Rhodospirillum rubrum ATCC 11170: one gene and its partner. The protein of the gene in region 1 interacts with the protein of each later gene in a pairwise test. Links are inferred from orthologs where the notes say so. Each region holds a gene or a part of one and is shown on either strand. Other genes may lie near its edges. The genes, in order: RRU_RS06065 and ptsN.

Region 1 (10,464 bases):
TACCGCCTCCCATCAGGCAACCTCGATCGCCGCCGCTGCCGAACAGGCCTCGGCCAATGTGGCGACCGTCGCCTCGGCCGCCGAGGAGCTGACCTCGTCGATCCAGGAAATCAGCCGTCAGGTCCACCAGTCCTCGACGATTTCGACCAATGCGGTGAAGGAGGCCCAGAACACCAACGAACTGGTGATGGGGCTGGCCGCCACGGCGACCCGCATCGGCGACGTGGTCAAGCTGATCAACGACATCGCCAGCCAGACCAACCTGCTCGCGCTCAACGCCACCATCGAGGCGGCACGGGCGGGCGATGCCGGCAAGGGCTTCGCCGTCGTCGCCAATGAGGTCAAATCCCTGGCCAATCAGACGGCCAAGGCGACCGACGACATCTCCAACCAGATCGGCGCCGTGCAATCGGCGACCGGCCAGGCGGTGGACGCCATTCGCGGCATTACCGGCACCATCGCCCAGATCAGCGAAATCGGCGAAACCATCGCCGCCGCCGTCGAGGAACAGGGCGCCGCCACCTTGGAAATCGCCCGCAACGTCCAGCAGGCGGCGGCGGGCACCCAGGAGGTCACTTCGACCCTCAGCCAGCTTTCGGCGGTGACCGCCCAGGCCGGATCCTCGGCCGGCGGCATGCTGAGCGACTGCGAGGCCATGGTCGCCGAAGCCAAGACCCTGCGCGGCGAGGTCGCGGGTTTCCTGTCCGGCATCCGCGCCTGATCCACCGAGGGCAAGGGGGCCTTGGCCGCCCCCTTGCCCTACTCGCCGCGTTTCAAACGATAGCCCACCCCGGGTTCGGTCACGATCAGCCGGGGTTCCGACGGGTTGGCCTCGAGCTTCTGGCGCAGTTGGTTGACGTAGACGCGCAGGTAAGCCGTATCCTCGACATGGGCCGGGCCCCAGATGTCGCGCAGGATCTGGCGGTGGGTCAGCACGTGATCGGCTTTTTCGGCCAGCAGGCGCAGCAGATCGTATTCCTTGCGCGACAGCCGCACCTCGTCGCCACCGCGCGTCACCACCCGGCGGGCGAAATCGAGCACCAGGGCGCCGATGGTCAGAACCTCGCCCGCCCCCTCCTCGCCCGAACCGGCGCGCGGGCGCAGGGCGGCGCGGATGCGCGCCATCAACTCGCCGATGCCAAAGGGCTTGACCACATAATCGTTGGCGCCGCGATCGAGGGCCTCGACCTTATCGGTTTCGCCCGAGCGCACCGAAAGCACGATGATCGGCACGGCGCTGGCCGTGCGGATCATGCTGATGGCGTCCTGGCCATCAAGATCGGGCAGCCCGAGATCGAGAACGACCAGATCGGGCGCCATCCCCGTCGCCAGCATCACGCCCTGTTCGGCGGTTTCCGCCTCCAGGACCTCATAGCCATTGGCCCCCAGGCTGATGCGCATGAATTTGCGGATCTGCGGTTCGTCATCGACCACCAGGATCTTCTGGGCCATCAAACCTTCTCCTCGGCGCCAAGCAGTTCGGGCTCGACCAGCAGCGGCAAGGTGATGACGATGCAGGTTCCGCAATCATTGATGCCGGGCTCGGCGGCGATCGTTCCGCCATGGGCCTCGACCAGTCCCCGGCAGATGGCCAGACCAAGGCCGGTGCCGGCGATCTGGGCATCCTGGGCCTTGACCCGGTAGAACATGTCAAACACCTGCTCGCGGTCGGCCTCGGGAATGCCCGGGCCCTGATCGCAGATCTCGACCACCACCTTGTCGCGGCGCGGCCGCCCCCAAACGGTGATGGCGCTGCCCGGCGGCGTGTATTTGCAGGCGTTGTCGATCAGGTTGAAGACCACCTGTTCCATCAGCACGGAATCAACGCACAGCAGCGGAAAATCATCGCTGAGGTCGATCCGCACCTTGCGCTGACCGATCAGCCGCTTGGCCCGTTCAAGGGCGCCGCCGACGATATCACGGAAATCGGCCCAATCGATCCGGGGCTTGAGGGCGCCGGCGCCCAGTTTGGTCATATCGAGCAGGTTCTGCACGAAGCGGTTCAGGCGCTCGGCCTCGTCCTGGATGGTCAGGGCCAATTCGCGTTCGGCGTCGTCGGACAGGGTGTCTTGGTAGTTCACCAGGGCGCTGGCCGAGCCCATGATCGAGACCAGCGGCGTGCGCAGATCATGGGACAACGACGACAGCAAGGCGGTGCGCAGGCGATCGCGCTCGCCGGCGACCCGCGCCGCCTCGATATCGGCGACCAGGGCGGTGCGTTCGATCGCCACCGCCGCCTGATCGGCCAGGGTTTCCAGCAACCGGGCCTCGCTGGGCGGGGGAATGCCGGCGCCGGCCATCTGCACCCCCATCACCCCCACCGGGCCGCGCACGGTTTTGAGCGGCAGGAACAGCCAGGGCGAGGTTGGCAGGGTGGCCGAACCGGCGCCGGCGCGGGTGCCGTGGGTCCAAGCCCATTCGGCGGCGGCGGCGGCCTTGTCGTCCAGGGTGTCCTCGGGCGGATAGCCGGCCTTGATCGCCAAACGGTCGTTTTCGGGCAAAAGGATCAGCGACTGGCCGTGAATGGTCGAGGCCACATGGTGGACCACCGCCCACAGCACGTCGTCCTGGGTGGCGGCGGCGGCGATCTTGCGGCTGAAATCATAAAGGGTGCCGGTGCGCCGGGCCGACAGCCGGGTCGCCTGAACCTGCTCGCGCAGCCGACTGCCCAGGTTCGACACGATCACCGCGGCGACCAGGAAGAACACCATGGTCAGGATGTTATGGGAATCGGTGATGGCCAGGGTCAGCCGCGGCTCGGTGAACAGGAACGAATAAATCAGGAAACTGAGCAGCGAGGCGAAGATCGACGGCGCGAGGCCAAGACGCATGGCGACCAGCAGCACGGCCATCAGATAGGCGACCGAGATGTTGGGCACGGGCATCCACATGTCGATCAGCACGCTAAAACCGGTGGCCAGGGCGACCGCCAGGGTGGCCAATCCATAGCCAAGCCAGTCCTTGGGCATGTCGCGGCGGATGCGGGCGATCGGCGAGGGGCTGGCGTTCTCGCGGCCGATGACGGTCACATTGAAGGCCTCGGCCCGGGCGAGCAGGGCCTTGGCCGTATCGCCGCCGCCAAACCAGCGCTGACGGTGGCGCCGAGGGCGGCCGATGATGATCTGGGTGATATTGCGGGCCTTGGCGAAAGACAAGACCTCGGCCACCACGTCATCGCCCTGAACCGTCGTCGCCTCGCCGCCCAGTTCCTCGGCCAGACGCAGGGCGCGGGCGATGCGGTCCTTCACCTCTTCCGACAGCGACAAGTGGCGGGCGGTTTCGATATAGACGGCGATCCACGGCGCCTGCCGGCGCTCGGCCGAACGCGCCGCCAGCCGCACGACGCTTTCGGCCGCCAGATCATCGCCGATACAGGCCATCAGCCGCTCGCGCGCCGGCCAGGGCCCCTGGATGGCGTGGGCGTGCATATAACTGATCATCTGGGCGTCGACGCGCTCGGCCGCCTGACGCAGGGCCATTTCGCGCAGCGCCGTCAGATTGCCGCGCGAGAAGAAGGCGTTGGCCGCCCGCCGCGCCTGATCGGGCACATAGACCTTGCCCTCCTCCAGGCGTTTGAGCAGATCCTCGGGCGCCAGATCGATCAGCTTGATCTCGTCGGCCTGCTGCAAAACGGAATCGGGCAGGGTTTCGCGGACCCGCACCCCGGAAATCCGCTCGACCACGTCGTTGAGGCTTTCCAGGTGCTGGACGTTCAGGGTGGTGTAAACATCGATGCCGACATCGAGCAGTTCCTGGACATCCTGCCAGCGCTTGAGATGGCGGCTGCCCGAGATGTTGGTATGGGCCAGCTCATCGACCAGGGCCAGGGCCGGCCGGCGGGCGAGAACGCCATCAAGGTCCATTTCCTCGAAGTCGCGGCCGCGATACTCGAGCGTGCGCTTGGGAACGACGTCCAGGCCATGGACCAGGGCCTCGGTCTCGCGCCGGCCATGGGTTTCGACCACCGCCACCGCCACGTCGACGCCATCGCGCGCCCGCTCGCGGGCGGCTTCAAGCATGGCGTAGGTTTTCCCCACCCCCGGCGCCGCCCCCAGGAATATCTTCAGCTTGCCCCGGCCTTCCCGGTGGGCTTCGGCCAGCAGGGCATCGGGCGAGGGGCGGTTTTCGCGATCAGCGGGGGCCATGGGTATCCTCGAAAGAGCGTCGGCCCGGGCGGAAAGGGCGTCCCCCTCCCCCCGAGCCGGACCTAACTCCAGATCAAACCGTCAGTGGGCCAGCGGAAACCGCTCGTCGAGCGCCAGATTGATCGCCAGAACATTGACCCTGGGTTCCCCCAGAATACCCAGTTGCCGGGGCGAGGTGAACTCATAGACCAGGGCGACCGCGCGCTGAAGATCAAGACCCCGGGCCTTGGCCACCCGGGCGGCCTGCCAGCGCGCCGCCGCCTGCGAGATATGGGGATCAAGGCCGCTACCCGAGGCGGTCACCAGATCGGCCGGAACCCCGCCGTAATTGCCCGGATTGGCCTCCTTGGCGGCGGTGATGCGGGCGGCGACCTGATCGACCAGCCCCTGATTGGTCGGCCCGAGGTTCGAGGCCCCGGAGTTATTGGCCTCATAGCCCGTACCGGCCATCGACGGACGGGGGTGGAAATAGGCCTCGCCGGTGAAGGCCTGGGCGATCAGGGCCGAGCCGATGACCGTGCCGCCGCGCTCGATCAGGCTGCCATTGGCCTGCTCGGGAAACAGAACCTGGGCCAGCCCGGTGACGGCCAAGGGATAGGCGACACCGGTCAACAGGGTGAGGGCGGCGAACAGAACCAGGGCGGGACGCAGGGTGCGCAGCATGGGAGCCTCCTCAGGCCAAACCGACGGCGGTGACCAGCATATCGATCACCTTGATGCCGATGAAGGGCGCGGCAAGGCCGCCCAGACCGTAGATCAACAGATTGCGCCGCAACAGATCGGCCGCGGCGGCCGGGCGATAGGCGACGCCTTTCAGGGCCAGCGGGATCAGGGCGATGATGACCAGGGCGTTGAAGATGATCGCCGAGAGAATGGCGCTTTGCGGGCTCGACAACCCCATGACGTTCAGGGCCTGAAGCTGGGGAAAGCTGGCCAGGAACAGCGCCGGGATGATGGCGAAATACTTGGCGACATCATTGGCGATGGAAAAGGTGGTCAAAGAGCCCCGGCTCATCAGCAGCTGTTTACCGATCATGACGATTTCGATCAGCTTGGTCGGATCGCTTTCCAGATCGACCATATTGCCGGCTTCGCGCGCCGCCTGGGTACCGGTGTTCATCGCCACGCCGACATCGGCCTGGGCCAGGGCCGGGGCGTCGTTGGAGCCGTCGCCGCACATGGCGACCAGCCGTCCCTCGGCCTGTTCCTTGCGGATCAGTTCCAGCTTGCGCTCGGGGGTGGCCTCGGCCAGCACGTCGTCAACCCCGGCCTCGGCGGCGATGGCGGCCGCGGTCAGCGGATTGTCGCCAGTGACCATCACCGTGCGGATGCCCATGTCGCGCAAGGTGGCGAAGCGCTCGCGGATGCCCGGCTTGACGATGTCCTTCAGATGGACCACGCCAAGGGCCCGATTATCGCGGGCGACGACCAGCGGCGTGCCGCCGCTTTTGGCGACGCGTTCGACGGCGGAGACCAGATCGCGCGCCGCCCCCGGTCCGCCATGGGCCTGAAGATAGGCGAGCACGGCGTCCGAGGCCCCCTTGCGGATTTCGCTATCGCCGAAATCGACGCCGCTCATCCGTGTTTGGGCGGTAAAGGGAATGAAGCGCATCGCCGTGCCCTCGCCCCCGGTGAAGCCGAAGCGCTGGCGGGCCAGGGCGACGATCGACTTGCCCTCGGGCGTCTGATCCTCCAGCGATGACAAGAAGGCGGCCTCGGCCAGATCGCGCTCGTTGATGCCCGAAACCGGCAGGAATTCGGCGGCTTGGCGGCTGCCCAGGGTGATGGTGCCGGTTTTATCGAGCAGCAGCACGTCGATATCGCCCGCCGCCTCGACCGCCCGGCCGGATTTGGCGATGACGTTGAAGGTGACCAGCCGGTCCATGCCGGCGATGCCGATGGCCGAAAGCAGGCCGCCGATGGTGGTGGGAATCAGGGTGACGAACAGGGCGAGCAGGAAGACCACCGGGATCATCGCCCCCGAGAAGGCGGCGAAGGCCGGCAGGCTGGCGACCACCAGCAGGAAGATCAGCGTCAATCCGACAAGCAAGATAGTCAGGGCGATTTCGTTGGGGGTCTTCTGGCGCTTGGCCCCTTCGACCAAATTGATCATGCGATCCAGAAAGGACTCGCCGGGATTGACGGTGATGCGCACGACGATGCGGTCCGACACCACCCGGGTGCCGCCGGTGACCGCCGAGCGATCGCCGCCGCTTTCGCGGATGACCGGGGCGGATTCGCCGGTGATCGGCGATTCATCGACCGTGGCGATGCCGACGATCACATCGCCGTCGCCGGGGATGACGTCGCCGGCTTCGCAGACCACCAGATCGCCGCTGCGCAAGCTGGCCGCCGAGACGCTTTGCTCGGCGGTGGCCGTCGGGCTGGAGAGCTTGCGCGCCAAGGTTTCGGTACGCGTCTTGCGCAAGGAGTCGGCCTGGGCCTTGCCCCGGCCCTCGGCCATCGCCTCGGCGAAATTGGCAAAGAGCACGGTGAACCACAGCCACAGGGCGATCTGCCCCTCGACGGCGACGGGGCCGAGGCCATGGATCAGGTCGCGCACGAACAGCACGGTGGAGAGCACAGCGACGACGGCGGTGACGAACATCACCGGATTGGCGATCAGGCTTCGCGGGTCGAGCTTCAAGACCGCGTTGCGGGCGGCGGGCACGACCAGGGCGCGCTCGAACAGCGCGGCATGCCTGGGGCGATGGATGCTCATGATGTCACCTCAGAAAAGGCTGCCCGATCTGAGCATAAGCTGCTCGAGGATCGGACCCAGGGCGAGGACGGGGAAATAGGTCAGGCCGCCGACGACGACGATCACCCCGACCAGCAGGCCGATGAACAGCCCGCCATGGGTGGGGAAGGTGCCGGCCGAAACCGGAACGATCTTCTTGGCGCCCAGGGACCCGGCGATGGCAAGAACGGGCAAGATCACCAGGAAGCGCCCGATCAGCATCGCCAGGCCGATCATCAGATTATGGGGGAAGACATTGGCGGCGAAGCCGGCAAAGGCCGAGCCGTTGTTGGCCGTTCCCGAGACATAGGCGTACAGCGCCTCGGTCAGGCCATGGGGGCCGGGATCTTGCACCGAGGCGGCCGCCTGGGGCCAGGTGAGCGCGACGGCGCCGAAGCCCAGGATGCACAGGGGCGGCACCAGCAGCGAGATCACCGCCAGCTTCATCTCGCGGGCCTCGATCTTCTTACCCAGATATTCGGGGGTTCGCCCAACCATCAGCCCGGCGATGAACACGGTGACCATGACGAAGATCAGCATGCCGTAAAGACCGGCGCCGACCCCGCCGAAGATCACCTCGCCCAGCATCATGTTGATCATCGGCACCATGCCCGCAAGCGGCATGAAGCTGTCATGCATGGCATTGACCGAACCGTTGGAGGCCGCCGTCGTCGCCACCGCCCAGATCGCCGAATTGGCCACGCCCAGGCGCACCTCCTTGCCTTCCATATTGCCGCCGCCGGCCTCGATGCCGGCGACGACCATCGCCGGATTAGCCGCGGATTCCTGCCAGAGTGTCACGCCAAGGCCGACGACGAACATCAAGGACATGGCGGCGAAAAGCGCCCAGCCCTGGCGGGTGTCGCCGACCATGCGGCCAAAGGTGTTGGTCAGACCGGCGGCCACCGCCAGCAGCAGAACCATCTCGATCAGATTGGACAGCGGCGTCGGGTTCTCGAAGGGATGGGCGGAATTGACCGAAAAGAAGCCGCCGCCGTTCGAGCCAAGCTGCTTGATCGCCTCTTGCGAGGCCACCGGCCCCAGGGCGATCACCTGGGAGCCGCCCTCGAGCGGCGCGGCCTGGACATAATCGCCAAGGGTTTGCGGCGCGCCCTGCCAAACCAGAACCAGGGCGGTGACGAAGGCGAGCGGCAGCAGCAGGTAAAGGACGGTGCGGGTGAGATCGACCCAGAAATTGCCGAGCGTGCGGGCCGAGCGCCGGGCGAAGCCGCGGATCAAGGCCACCAGCACGGCGATGCCGGTCGCCGCCGAAACGAAATTCTGCACCGTCAGCCCGACCATCTGCGAGAAATACGACAGCGTGCTTTCGCCGCCATAGGCCTGCCAGTTGGTATTGGTCACGAAGCTAACGGCGGTATTGAAGGCGAGATCGGGGGCGACGGCGCCCAGGCCCGCCGGATTGAGCGGCAACCAGCCCTGGACGCGCAAGATCAGATAGAGCCCAAGCAGGCCCGCCAGATTGAAGACCAGCATCGACAGCGCATAGGCCGCCCAATGCTGCTCCTCCTTGGGGCGCACCCCGCTTAGCCTGTACAGGCCGCGCTCGAGCGGTCCGAAGACCACCGAGAGCAAAACCCGCTCGCCGCTGAAAACCCGGGCCATATAGCCGCCGAGCAGCGGCGTCAGCCCAAGAATGATCGCGCAAAACAGAACGACCTGAAGAATGGCGTTGGCGTCCATGATCGGACCTTCATTCTAGAAAGTTTTTTTGGCGGACCCGGCCGGAGTCTCCCCCGCCGTTCTAAAATTTCTCGGGTCGGACCAGGACATAGCCGAGATACCCCAGCAGGCCCAAGGCCACCACGGCCCCCAGGATAAGGTCGAAAGCCATCGCCTTGTCCCTCACAACTGATCGCAGCCGCGCAGGAAAGCCGCGCAGCCGGCAAAAAAGACAACAATGATCGCCAGGAAGAAAACGTCCATGAAGCGGCTCCCGCACGAAAAGAAAGGATCCCCTTCCTTAGAACCAACGCCCATAAAGGCGCCACGCGGATTTAGACGCTTCGCATCAAGCCGGTATAAACGGCTCTTATCGGGGTAAGCGGGAAAGGGAGCGCGGAAGGCCCGCTTTGTGGGGATAAAAGGGGATTGGGGATAAAAGGGGTCAGACCCCTTTTATGGGGCACCGCGTCGTCTCCGCCTTCATCGGCACCGCCTTTGCCCAGGAAACCGCCACCGCCGCCCATGCCTAATGGCGCTAGGTCGCCGACCAACTGCGTCCCAAGGCGCGCAAACTGGCCGAACTGATGGATGAGGTCGAAATAGATGTCCTCACCTACATAGTCTTCCCGGCGCCCCACAGGGCCAAGCTGCACTCCACCAATCCCATTTGAGCGGGTCAACGGCGAAATCAAACGCAGAACCGAGGTCGTCGGCATCTTTCCAAACGAAAACGCCATCACCCGCCTGATCGGCACTATCCTCCTTGAGCAGAATGACGAATGAGTCGTCCAGAGAGCCCGCTACATGCCCCTGGAATCCGTCGCCCCCTTCGGCGATGATCCCATCATCGACTTGCCGCCCGTCGCGGCAGTATGATCAAACTGGCCACCCCTGCCGGAGATCAAATGGCGATACCGCTGTTACACCACTCGGCGGGACACGATCCGTTCGAGATCGGTGAGAATGCGCTCCGCCGCCTTGAGGATGCAGCCGGCCTCTTCTTCAGGCGCACAGATGGGTGCGGCGATCGTCTCCGCCGCCGCTGGCGTCATAAGGTTCATGAGATTGCTCTGGGATTGAGGTTTCAGGAAAAGGCCGGGGCAGACTCTCTCTTTCCCGCTCCCGGTCCACCCGTCCCGGAACAGCACTCTTGCTCTTTCCCTTTGCGAAGCGGCTACCTATATCTCGTTTGTAAGGCCGCCATGGGTCTCCAATCCTCACCGCAGGGACGATGTCTCTTGCGACCAACCTAGCGGACAGGGTGAGGCTTTACCACCGGCAGGCTGGAGCCGACCTGCCTTCTTCGATCCGATTGCCTAGTCGGGTCGAAGGACACGGTAATGAATGATCGACAGCGGGCGACGTGGCGTCGCCTTCTTACGTTCTTGATCTGGCTCCTGAAAATGATCTTGAACGGAGAACCGACGTTGTAGCCCAGAGAGCTCCCCTCCCAGAGGGGGGCTCTTCTTACTTCCTAAATATCGCAAACCTTGGCGAGCCGTTGCAGAGCGCGTGGCGATCGGGATCGATGACGACGCCGAATCTGCTGCGCTGGTCATATTCGGCATCCGGCACGAGATGGCGGCGCTTTTCCCGATCGAACTTGCCCCACCCCCACGCGTACCGCCAAGAGTGACGATGCATTCCCACTATGCCGGAATGCTGGTCCGACCTGATGGCGCTGATCACCACCCAGTCTTGCGCATGGCATTCGTGGAAGAGGCGCTAGGCCGTGTAGACGAATTTCGCTCAGAAAAGAATTGCCTATTTCCAAGGAAAATCTGTTGTGATTCATAGAACTCCGACCGGAAGGAGGAGTCGGAAGGATGTCCACGCAGATGAGCGAAGAGGACTGGGAGCACACGTTGATGGTGTTTCGCGCGTGCCTTCCGCGCC
Region 2 (9,417 bases), 1.4 Mb from region 1 along the record:
TGCCCCGCGTGCTGATCAACAACCGCTATCACGCCCGGTTGAGCCGCAGCGGCGACAAGGAAACCCGAACGTTCTTGTCGGAGAATCTGGCCACCGCCAATTGGCTGGTGAAATCCCTCGACCAGCGGGCCAATACCATCTTGAAGGTGGCGACCGAACTGGTCCGCCAGCAGGACGCCTTCTTCCTGCATGGCGTTCGTCACCTGCGGCCGCTGATCCTGCGCGACATCGCCGAGGCGATCGAAATGCACGAAAGCACGGTCAGCCGGGTGACCAGTAATAAATACATCGCTAGCCCGCGCGGTATTTTCGAGCTCAAGTATTTCTTCACCCAGGCGATCGGCGCCGCCGACGGCGGAGAAAGCCATTCGGCGGAAGCGGTGCGCGATCGCATTCGCTCTCTGATTGAAGCTGAGAGCCCCGATCAGGTATTGTCCGACGACAAACTCGTCGATATCCTGCGCACCGACGGCATCGACATCGCCCGGCGAACGGTGGCTAAATATCGGGAAGGAATGCGGATCGCCTCGTCGGTGCGCCGCAAAAAGGAAAAATCGGGGCGCCTACCTTGACCACCCCCGCCGGCCTTCTGATATCCTCTCGACAGGAGATCTCCAGTGCCAAACAAGCCTATGCCCTTTCCCCGACTTGACAGGGCCCAAAGCCGCGCATAATGTCCGCGACCGCTGAATAGCCTCTGCTTAGTGGCTTTTCAGGGGAAAAGAATTGCCCGTTGTCTTTGGGAATCGCTTGGTTATCCCTATCTGGAATCAGCGACTCCTAGGCCGGGAAATTCGGTTTTGAAGGTGCAGCACGCCGACGGCTCGCGTCGGCGATCTGGTTCGATCGGGCGCCGATCCGGCACCGATCGAGGGACAGCGACCCGTTCCACCACGGGAACACCCCGCGAAAGGGAACGCGGCCCTCCCCAGGGACGGCCCGGGTTGCAAGAGGAACCGGCATGGAGATTACCGACCTCATTACGCCTGACAGCATCATCGCCAATCTGCGCGTGTCCAGCAAAAAGCAGGCCCTGCAGGAACTGGCGAAGCGTGCTGCCGAGCTTACCGGACAGCACGAGCGCGCTATTTTCGACGTGCTGCTGGAACGGGAAAGGCTGGGAACCACGGGCGTGGGCAATGGCATCGCCATACCCCATGGCAAATTGGCCAGTCTTTCGGGGTTACACGGCCTGTTCGCCCGTCTCGAGGAGCCGATCGACTTCGATTCCATCGATGATCAGCCCGTGGATCTGGTGTTCTTGCTGCTCGCCCCGGAAGCGGCGGGGGCTGATCACCTGAAGGCCTTGGCCCGGGTTTCCCGGTTGCTGCGCGACCGTTCGATTTGCGAGAAGCTGCGCGGCACCAGCGACCCGGAGGCGCTCTATACGCTTCTGGCCCATTCCCAGGCCTCCCAGGCGGCCTGACGCTAGGCCTTCTCGCCGACCTGACGGCCGATGGCCGTCGCCGGGCCTTGCCTTTCGCGGAGCGCCCCGGCGCCCTGAAGGGCCCAACAGATCCCCAAAGGGCGCCCTTCTTGTCGGAAGCGGCGCCCTTCGGTCGTTTGGGGGCCCGATTTGGGTCTTTTTAACTTAAGGATATCTTGACCTCCCAGCCCGTTCTTCGGTTTATCAGGAGCAGAAGAACAAAAGGTCTTTACGACCTAGACGGGAAAGAGAGCGACTATGTCCCATGCTGTCCGCATTACGACCTCCATCGCCATTAGCGCCGTCGAGGCTTGGTGCGAGTCCAACTGCAAGGCGCCCTTCGATGTGCGCATCGCCGGCCTGTCGGACGACCTGCGCCGCAAGACCATCGAACTGTATTTCGAATCCGCCGAGGATCTCACGGCCTTCAAGGACTCCTACAAGACCATCGGCCGGGCCCATTAAGGCAGACCCTTTCGCCCGCCCGACCACGGCGGGGCGATGAGTCGCTCCTCGATCAAGAGTCGGGAGCCGGGTGAAAAAAGCATCTAGAGACTTTCCGCCATAGATGCGAAAGTCTTTATTCCTTTTGCCAACCGGAGGAAGGCCGATGGGTAGTCACGAACACCGACACCAGCACGACCACGACCACATCCACAGCCATCGCCATCCCCATACCCACGCCGATGGCACGACTCACACCCACGAGCATCAGCACGTCCACAGCCACGAGCATGGCCATCAGCACAGCCACCCCCACGACCATGGGGAGGCCGGCCCCGCCGCCGATGGCCACAGCCATCCGCCCGCCGGCCAGACCCACGACCACGACCACCCCAACCACGACCGCAAACCCCACGACCACACCCACGACCCCGCCGACCACGGCGACCACGACCATCCCCACTGAGGACCCGGCCAAACAAAACCCCCGCTGGCTTGCGCCAGCGGGGGTTTTCTGTGGGGGGAGTTTACAGGGTCTCTCATCGTGACAGCGGCGATCCCCTAAGCACGTTTAAACCGACGGATGGGATACCGCGCTTTCTGCCGGCCACCGAAAGGTGGTCTTCAAAGAGTTCAGGGTTGTCGCATAGGAAAGATGGGAGTCGTGTTGAAGCTGACCAACGATGATCCCCGGAGAAAGGGAGTGCTCTTTGGCAAAGGCCCGAATCCGCGGCGCTGAAAAATCGCCAGCGGCCGTGAAGGCCATCCACGCCGAGCGAGGAATAAGGGTGGTCGCCGCGAACACATTGGCTTCGCGCTCGCGCTGGGCGCTTTCCGGGGTCGGCGCCTCCCCTTTTTTCAGCTTTTCCTCAAGGATCAGCTTCTTTGGATGCAGCAGGACATGGCCGGCTTCATGGAAGAAAGTGAACCAAAGGTGATCATCCGTCTTATGACGCAGGCTAAGCTGGATCAGGGCCTTGTCTTTTGATAGCCAGCGGGTGGCGCCACTCAGGCATGTTTTGGGAAGCTCCGGGGTAAACACGACCGCGACCCCGACGCAGGCGCATCTCTCGATGAGACTCGGCTGAAAGACCTCCGGCGCTTCGCGCGTCAACTCCCGCACGCTCTTAAGAACCCGCCTAAAGCCGGCCTCATCGAAAGGCCCGCATGGCCTCGCGCCAGCGACCATTTCCCCCCGGCGCAGCCAAGCCGAAACCGATTCAGGCGCACTCTGAAAGGAAGGCGACCGCCGGTAGGCGATCTGTTCGGCCGCGCTGGCGGTCATGGCTTGCCAAGCCTCGACGCTGGCGACCCCGAAGAACGCCAGAAGCTTCGCCACCTCATCAACGCGATCGGACGGCTTGTCGATCCAACCCAACCGAACCATGGCGGCGATCGGGAAGCGCTTGGCCCAATCCCGCTGGTCGCTCAAACGCTGACGGTCGCGCTGTTCGGCCAGACGAAGACGATACAAGCTTTCAAGAGTGAGCCAGTAGCTCGCCGGCATCCCGAGCACCCGCTCAAATTCAAGGGCGGTTTCGGGCATGATCGGCGCTTTTCCGGCGATGATCTCACTGATCATCTTTGCCGAATGTCCGCAGCGCTCGGCGAACTCGGCCTTTTGAAGGCCACGCCCCGCCAGGGTCTTATCGAGAATGCGCCCGGGGAGCACCGCATAATCGGGCGTACCCGTCAGCCGCTCAGCTTTCTCCATGATAATCCCCCACAAACACGATCTCGACCTCGGTTACCAACGTAAGGTCAACGCTTCCATCGGCGCAGCGCGGAAGAGGGGTGTTCGCCGGGACAAGGCAGATACGCACACCCCCATGCGCCTCCACGGCCCACTGCCCCTTCCTCCTGCCGTCCAGCTTATGCCGACGCTCCGGCGGATAGATCGGAATGTCGCCCAGCGTTGGCATCGCCATCAGGGTCGTGATTCGATCCTCGATTTCCTCGGCACAGGGTTTTCCAAAGGCCTTTACCAGCTTTTGCTGCGTCGTACAGAGCTTGAGCAGCTTGGTTGTAGCGTAGCTAACCAGCACGGACGCCCCCTGGACTTAACGTGATAGGTAAAGCCTTTTGCCAAAAAATCAAGGAGGACCGCGACGAGCCCGACAGACGGCTCCCGCATAGACTGTGGACCCTGTTTTCCTAACCTCTTGAAGACCCTTGCCTAAGCGGAAAATCCTACCCCATGCCAACTAGAAACCACCACCATAAGTTAATTTTCCAGGATCTATTTTCGCCGCCAAGCGCCCGTCCCTCCGCCCCAACGGTTTTTCCCAAACAAAACCCCCGCCGGCTTGCGCCAGCGGGGGTTTTTAGTCGGCAGGAGGGGGCGGGGGCGTCCCCTTAGGGCGGTGTGGGGGAAATATGGTCCCCGCACACCGCTCTAAGATCTTGATCGCGAAGCAAATCGTCGTCGCGATCTGGTTCAGATCGCTCGGGATTTGCCTTAAACGTCCAGGTTCTGGACGTTCAGGGCGTTGTCTTGGATAAAGTCGCGGCGGGGTTCGACGATGTCGCCCATCAGGGTGCTGAACACATCCTCGGCGTCGCTGACCTGATTGACCTTCACCTGCAGCAGGCGGCGCACATTGGGATCAAGGGTGGTTTCCCACAGCTGCTCGGGGTTCATCTCGCCCAGGCCCTTATAGCGCTGGATGGCGATGCCCTTGCGGCCGGCGGCCATCACGGCGTTGATCAAGGTCATCGGGCCGGGGATGATCTGGTCGCCGTCCTTGATCCGCAGGCGACCGGGCTGCTCATAGAATTCGCGCAAGGCGGCCGCCATGGAGTCAAGCCGGCGGGCCTCGGTGCTGTGGATGACCTGGGGATCGATGACATGGGTCTCGGTCACCCCGCGCAGCGTGCGCTGGAACACCATGCCGCCCCCGGCGGCCAGGGTGCCGGTCCAGCCGCGTTCCAGCGGGCTTTCCAGGGCGTCGATCCGGCGGGCGACATCGGCGGCCGCGGCGCTGGCGCGGGCGTCGTCATTGACGATCTCGGTATGGAAGGCCCCGGCGACCGCCGCCTGTTCAAGCAAGACCCACGGCACCTTGCGGCCCATGGCGGCGATGGCGTTGCGCGCAAGGCGGGCGCGTTCGACCAGGGCGCGCAGATCGGGACCGGCCATCTGCACGCCGGCGGCGGTGGTGTAGACGGTCTCATCCAGGCCGGTATCCAGCAGATAGTCCTCAAGCTCGCGGTCGTCCTTGAGGTACTGCTCGGAATTGCCGCGCTTGGCCCGATACAGCGGCGGCTGGGCGATATAAAGATAGCCCTTCTCGACGACCTCGGGCATCTGGCGGAAGAAGAAGGTCAACAGCAGGGTGCGGATATGGCTGCCGTCGACGTCGGCGTCGGTCATGATGATGATCTTGTGGTAGCGGGCCTTGCCGACATCGAAATCATCCTTGCCGATGCCGGTGCCAAGCGCGGCGATCAGCGTGCCGATTTCCGCCGAGGATAGCATCTTGTCAAAGCGCGCCCGCTCGACGTTGAGGATCTTGCCGCGCAACGGCAAGATCGCCTGATAGCCGCGATCGCGCCCCTGCTTGGCCGAGCCGCCGGCGGAGTCTCCCTCGACGATGAACAGTTCGGACTGGGCCGGATCGCGGTTCTGACAGTCGGCCAGCTTGCCGGGCAGGCTGGCCATGTCGAGCGCGCCCTTGCGCCGGGTCAGTTCGCGGGCGCGGCGGGCGGCCTCGCGGGCGGCGGCGGCTTCCACCACCTTGCCGATGATCTTGCGGGCCTCCTGAGGGTGTTCCTCCAGCCACTGGCCCAGACGCTCGACGACCACGGCCTCGACCACCGGCCGAACCTCGCTTGAAACCAGCTTTTCCTTGGTCTGGCTGGAGAACTTGGGATCGGGAACCTTGACCGACAGCACGCAGGTCAACCCCTCGCGCATGTCATCGCCGGTCAGCGTCACCTTTTCCTTTTTCATCAGCCCGCTGTCTTGGGCGTAGCTGTTGAGGGTGCGGGTCAGACCGCCGCGGAAGCCGGCCATATGGGTGCCGCCATCGCGCTGGGGGATGTTGTTGGTGAAGCACAGCACCGTCTCGTGGTAGCTGTCGGTCCATTCCAGCGACAGTTCCACGATCATGCCGTCGCGTTCGCCGATCGCCGTGACCGGCGGGCTGTGCAGAACGGTTTTCGACTTGTCGAGATAGCGGACGAATTCCTCGATGCCGCCGTCGTAGTGGAATTTGGTGGTGCGCGGCTCGGTGCCGCGCTTGTCGGTCAACAGCAGCCGCACCCCGGAATTGAGGAAGGCCAGCTCGCGCAGGCGATGCTCCAGGGTGGCGTAATCATAGGTGGTGATGGCGAAGATCGCCGGCGAGGCCAAAAAGGTGATCTCGGTGCCGGTGCGGTCGCCGCAGTCGCCCACCACCTTCAGCGGCGCCACCACCTCGCCGTGCTCGAAGCGCACGTAGTGTTCCTTGCCGTCGCGCCAGATGCGCAGATCAAGCCAGTCCGACAGGGCGTTGACCACCGATACGCCCACGCCGTGCAGCCCGCCCGACACCTTGTAGGAATTCTGGTCGAACTTTCCGCCGGCATGCAGCTGGGTCATGATCACCTCGGCGGCGCTCACCCCCTCCTCGCGGTGGATATCGACGGGGATGCCGCGGCCATTGTCACAGACCGTCACCGAGCCATCGCCGTTGAGAATGACCTCGGAGTGATCGCAGTAACCGGCGAGCGCCTCGTCGATGGCGTTATCAACCACCTCATAGACCATGTGGTGCAGGCCTGACCCGTCGTCGGTATCGCCGATGTACATGCCGGGGCGCTTGCGCACCGCCTCCAGTCCTTTGAGAACCTTGATGGATTCGGATGTATAGGCCTGCTGGGTCATGGGAGCGGTCTTCTTGTTGTCTACGTGGAAAGGTCCGGCCCGAAAGCCGGCAACGGGGGCTTTGCTAGTCTAGCACGGCCCCCTCGGCGATGCGCAGGAATTGAGCGTTTTTGGCCCAGGAGTCAAAAGCTTGCGCCTCCGTTCCCGAGACCCAGGCCTGAAGTCCCTGGCCGCTCAGGGCCTCGCCCAGGGCGGCGCGGCGCGGCGCATCGAGATGGGCCACGCCCTCGTCGAGCAACAGCAGCGGCGCCACGGCGCGGGCGGCCTCCTGGACCCGGGCCTGGGCCAGGATCAGGGCGATCAGCACCGCCTTCTGCTCGCCGGTCGAGGCCTGGACGGCGGGAATGTCCTTGGGGCCGTGGCGCACCGCCAGATCATCGCGGTGCGGTCCCGGGGCCGGCGCCTCGGGTCCGCGCGCCATGGCCAGGGCGGCGCGCAGGCGGTCTTCGGCGGCCAGGGCCGGGCCGGCGGCCAGCCAGCCGTCGACCTCGGAGACCAGATCGATCCGCGCCCCGGGAAACGGCCCGGTGGCGGCGCGCACCGCCGCCCCCAGGCGGTCGACCAGATCGCGGCGCGCCGCGACGATCGCCACGCCATGGCGGGCCATCACGTCTTCCAGCCCGTCCAGCCAGCCGCGCGACGCCCGTCCCTCGCGCAGCAGGCGGGCGCGTTCGCGCTGGGCCTGGGCGTAAGCGGCGGTGCGTCCGGCGTGATCGGGATCAAGGCCATTGACCAGACGGTCAAGAAAGCGCCGGCGCTCGCTCGCCCCGCCGCGAAACAACCCGTCCATTTCCGGGGTCAGCCACAGCACCGAGAACAGATCGCCCAGCGCCGCCTGACCGGCCGTCGCCCCATCGATGCGCACCAGACGGCGCTCGCCCGCCGTCGCCCGCTCAAGGCCGGTGCCGACATCGACGCCGCGCCCCAGGGTTCCCGGCCCCGCCGGCAACCGCAGATGGGCGGCCACCGCCCAGGGCGGGCCCGCCGTCGCGGCGTCGCCCCCGACCCGGCGGCAGGGATCGGCCAGAGCCGCCCGTCGCAAGCCGCGCCCCGGGGCGAGAAACGACAGGGCTTCCAGCAGATTGGTCTTGCCCGCGCCATTGGGACCGGTCAGCACCAGGGGCCGGGGTCCGACATCCAGGCGCAGCCGGTCGTAGCAGCGAAAGGCGGTCAGGGTCAGCCGCTCGACCACGACGCCCCTTGGCCCTCCAGGGGGCGGCCGGTCGGACGCGGCGGAAAGGGGCGGCGTCGTCACACCCGCATCGGCATCAGCACATAGACGGCCGAGGCGTCGGCGACGTCGCGAATGACCGTCGGCGAGGCGGCGTCGGCAAAGGTCAGGCGCACCGATCCCCCCTCGACCTGACCGAGAATGTCGAGCAGGTAGCGGGAATTGAAGCCGATCTCGAGCGAGGTCGACTGATAGGCCGCCTCGATCTCCTCGACGGCGCTGCCGGCATCGGGACTCGAAGCCGAAAGCGTCATCGTACCCTTGGCGACGGCAACCTTGATGGCCCGGGACTTTTCCGTCGAGATCGCCGACACCCGGTCGGCGGCCTGGGCGAAAAGCTTGCAATCGACTTCCAGAACCTTGTCGTTTTCGGTCGGGATCACGCGCTCGTAATCGGGGAAAGTGCCGTCGATCAGTTTGGAGGTCAGGCGGGTTTCGTCGAAATCGAAGCGGATCTTCTGCTCGGACAGCCCGACGGTGATATCCATGCCGGTCTCTTCGATCAGCTTGCGCAATTCGCCCACGGTCTTGCGCGGCACGATCACCCCGGGCATGCCGGCGGCGCCGGCGGGCAAGGGAATCTCGGCGCGGGCCAAACGGTGGCCATCGGTGGCCACGGCGCGCAACACCGGCACCCCGGCGCTTTCCGTGGCGTGCAGATAGATGCCGTTGAGGTAGTAGCGGGTTTCCTCGGTGGAGATGGCAAAGCGCGTGCGATCGATCAGACCGCGCAGATCGGTCGCCGGCAGCGAGAAGCTGTGACTGAACTCGCCGGCGCTGAGCGCGGGAAAATCCTCGACCGGCAGGCACGACAGCGAAAACCGCGAGCGCCCGGCCTTGAGCACCAGCTGGCCGTCGTTGCCGTCATAGCTCAATTCCACCTGGCTGCCGTCGGGCAGCTTGCGGACGATGTCATACAGGGTATGGGCCGGCGCCGTGGTCGCTCCCGGGGCCAGGGTGGTCGCCGTCACCGTCTCGACGATCTCCAGGTCCATGTCGGTGGCGTTCAGGCTGAAGCCGCTCTCGCCGGTTTCCATCCGCACGTTCGACAAGATGGGAATCGTATTGCGCCGCTCGACGACGCTCTGGACGTGTCCCAAGGACTTGAGAAGGGCGGTGCGCTCGATCGTCAGCTTCATGGGCGGGCCTGAACCGGTGTCGGGACGGTTGGCCCCCGGGGGACCGACCGCACGGGAAGGGGAGATCGGCGACGGGAGACAGCGCCGAAAGGGCGGGAAGTATACGCAGACCACGGCCCCCGCCCAAGCGCTTTCCGCGTCAGGCGACGCCCGCAAGGAGAAGGGGGCGCCTCCCTTTCAACCGCAGACGGCGAAAACCGGGGCGGGAAACGGAGTCGCCGGGGGCCGGAGGCGTCAGGCCTCGAGCATGCGCCGCAGCAGTTCGACATCCTCGGCGAAGGTGCCATCGGCCAGGATCAGTTCCTCGACC

Evidence for each region.
Region 2: the proteins of RRU_RS06065 (region 1) and ptsN interact in binary tests that used the Escherichia coli proteins (3 or more experiments, as listed by UniProt). The link is inferred for Rhodospirillum rubrum ATCC 11170 from one-to-one orthologs.

Annotation. Positions count from the first base shown.
Region 1 is NC_007643.1:1,366,566-1,377,029, reverse strand. The notes cover bases 1,252-4,486. They hold RRU_RS06065 (sensor histidine kinase), read right to left. Parts: upstream 4,146-4,486; coding sequence 1,452-4,145; downstream 1,252-1,451. Other genes in these bases: kdpC (potassium-transporting ATPase subunit KdpC), read right to left, coding at 4,227-4,486; RRU_RS06070 (response regulator), read right to left, coding at 1,252-1,452. Outside these bases: RRU_RS06075 (methyl-accepting chemotaxis protein), read left to right, coding at 1-721; more of RRU_RS06070, read right to left, coding at 760-1,251; more of kdpC, read right to left, coding at 4,487-4,808; potassium-transporting ATPase subunit KdpB, read right to left, coding at 4,819-6,867; potassium-transporting ATPase subunit KdpA, read right to left, coding at 6,877-8,586; kdpF (K(+)-transporting ATPase subunit F), read right to left, coding at 8,648-8,737; RRU_RS06035 (hypothetical protein), read right to left, coding at 9,489-9,629; RRU_RS06030 (hypothetical protein), read left to right, coding at 10,407-10,464. UniProt on the Escherichia coli protein: Member of the two-component regulatory system KdpD/KdpE involved in the regulation of the kdp operon. KdpD may function as a membrane-associated protein kinase that phosphorylates KdpE in response to environmental signals.
Region 2 is NC_007643.1:1,682-11,098, reverse strand. The notes cover bases 1-2,693. They hold ptsN (PTS IIA-like nitrogen regulatory protein PtsN), read left to right. Parts: upstream 1-961; coding sequence 962-1,426; downstream 1,427-2,693. Other genes in these bases: RRU_RS00030 (ImmA/IrrE family metallo-endopeptidase), read right to left, coding at 2,442-2,693; RRU_RS00035 (hypothetical protein), read left to right, coding at 2,037-2,336; RRU_RS00040 (hypothetical protein), read left to right, coding at 1,685-1,891; rpoN (RNA polymerase factor sigma-54), read left to right, coding at 1-572. In the rest of the region: more of RRU_RS00030, read right to left, coding at 2,694-3,584; RRU_RS00025 (killer suppression protein HigA), read right to left, coding at 3,571-3,915; gyrB (DNA topoisomerase (ATP-hydrolyzing) subunit B), read right to left, coding at 4,329-6,737; DNA replication/repair protein RecF, read right to left, coding at 6,802-7,929; dnaN (DNA polymerase III subunit beta), read right to left, coding at 7,989-9,107; chromosomal replication initiator protein DnaA, read right to left, coding at 9,342-9,417. UniProt on the Escherichia coli protein: Seems to have a role in regulating nitrogen assimilation.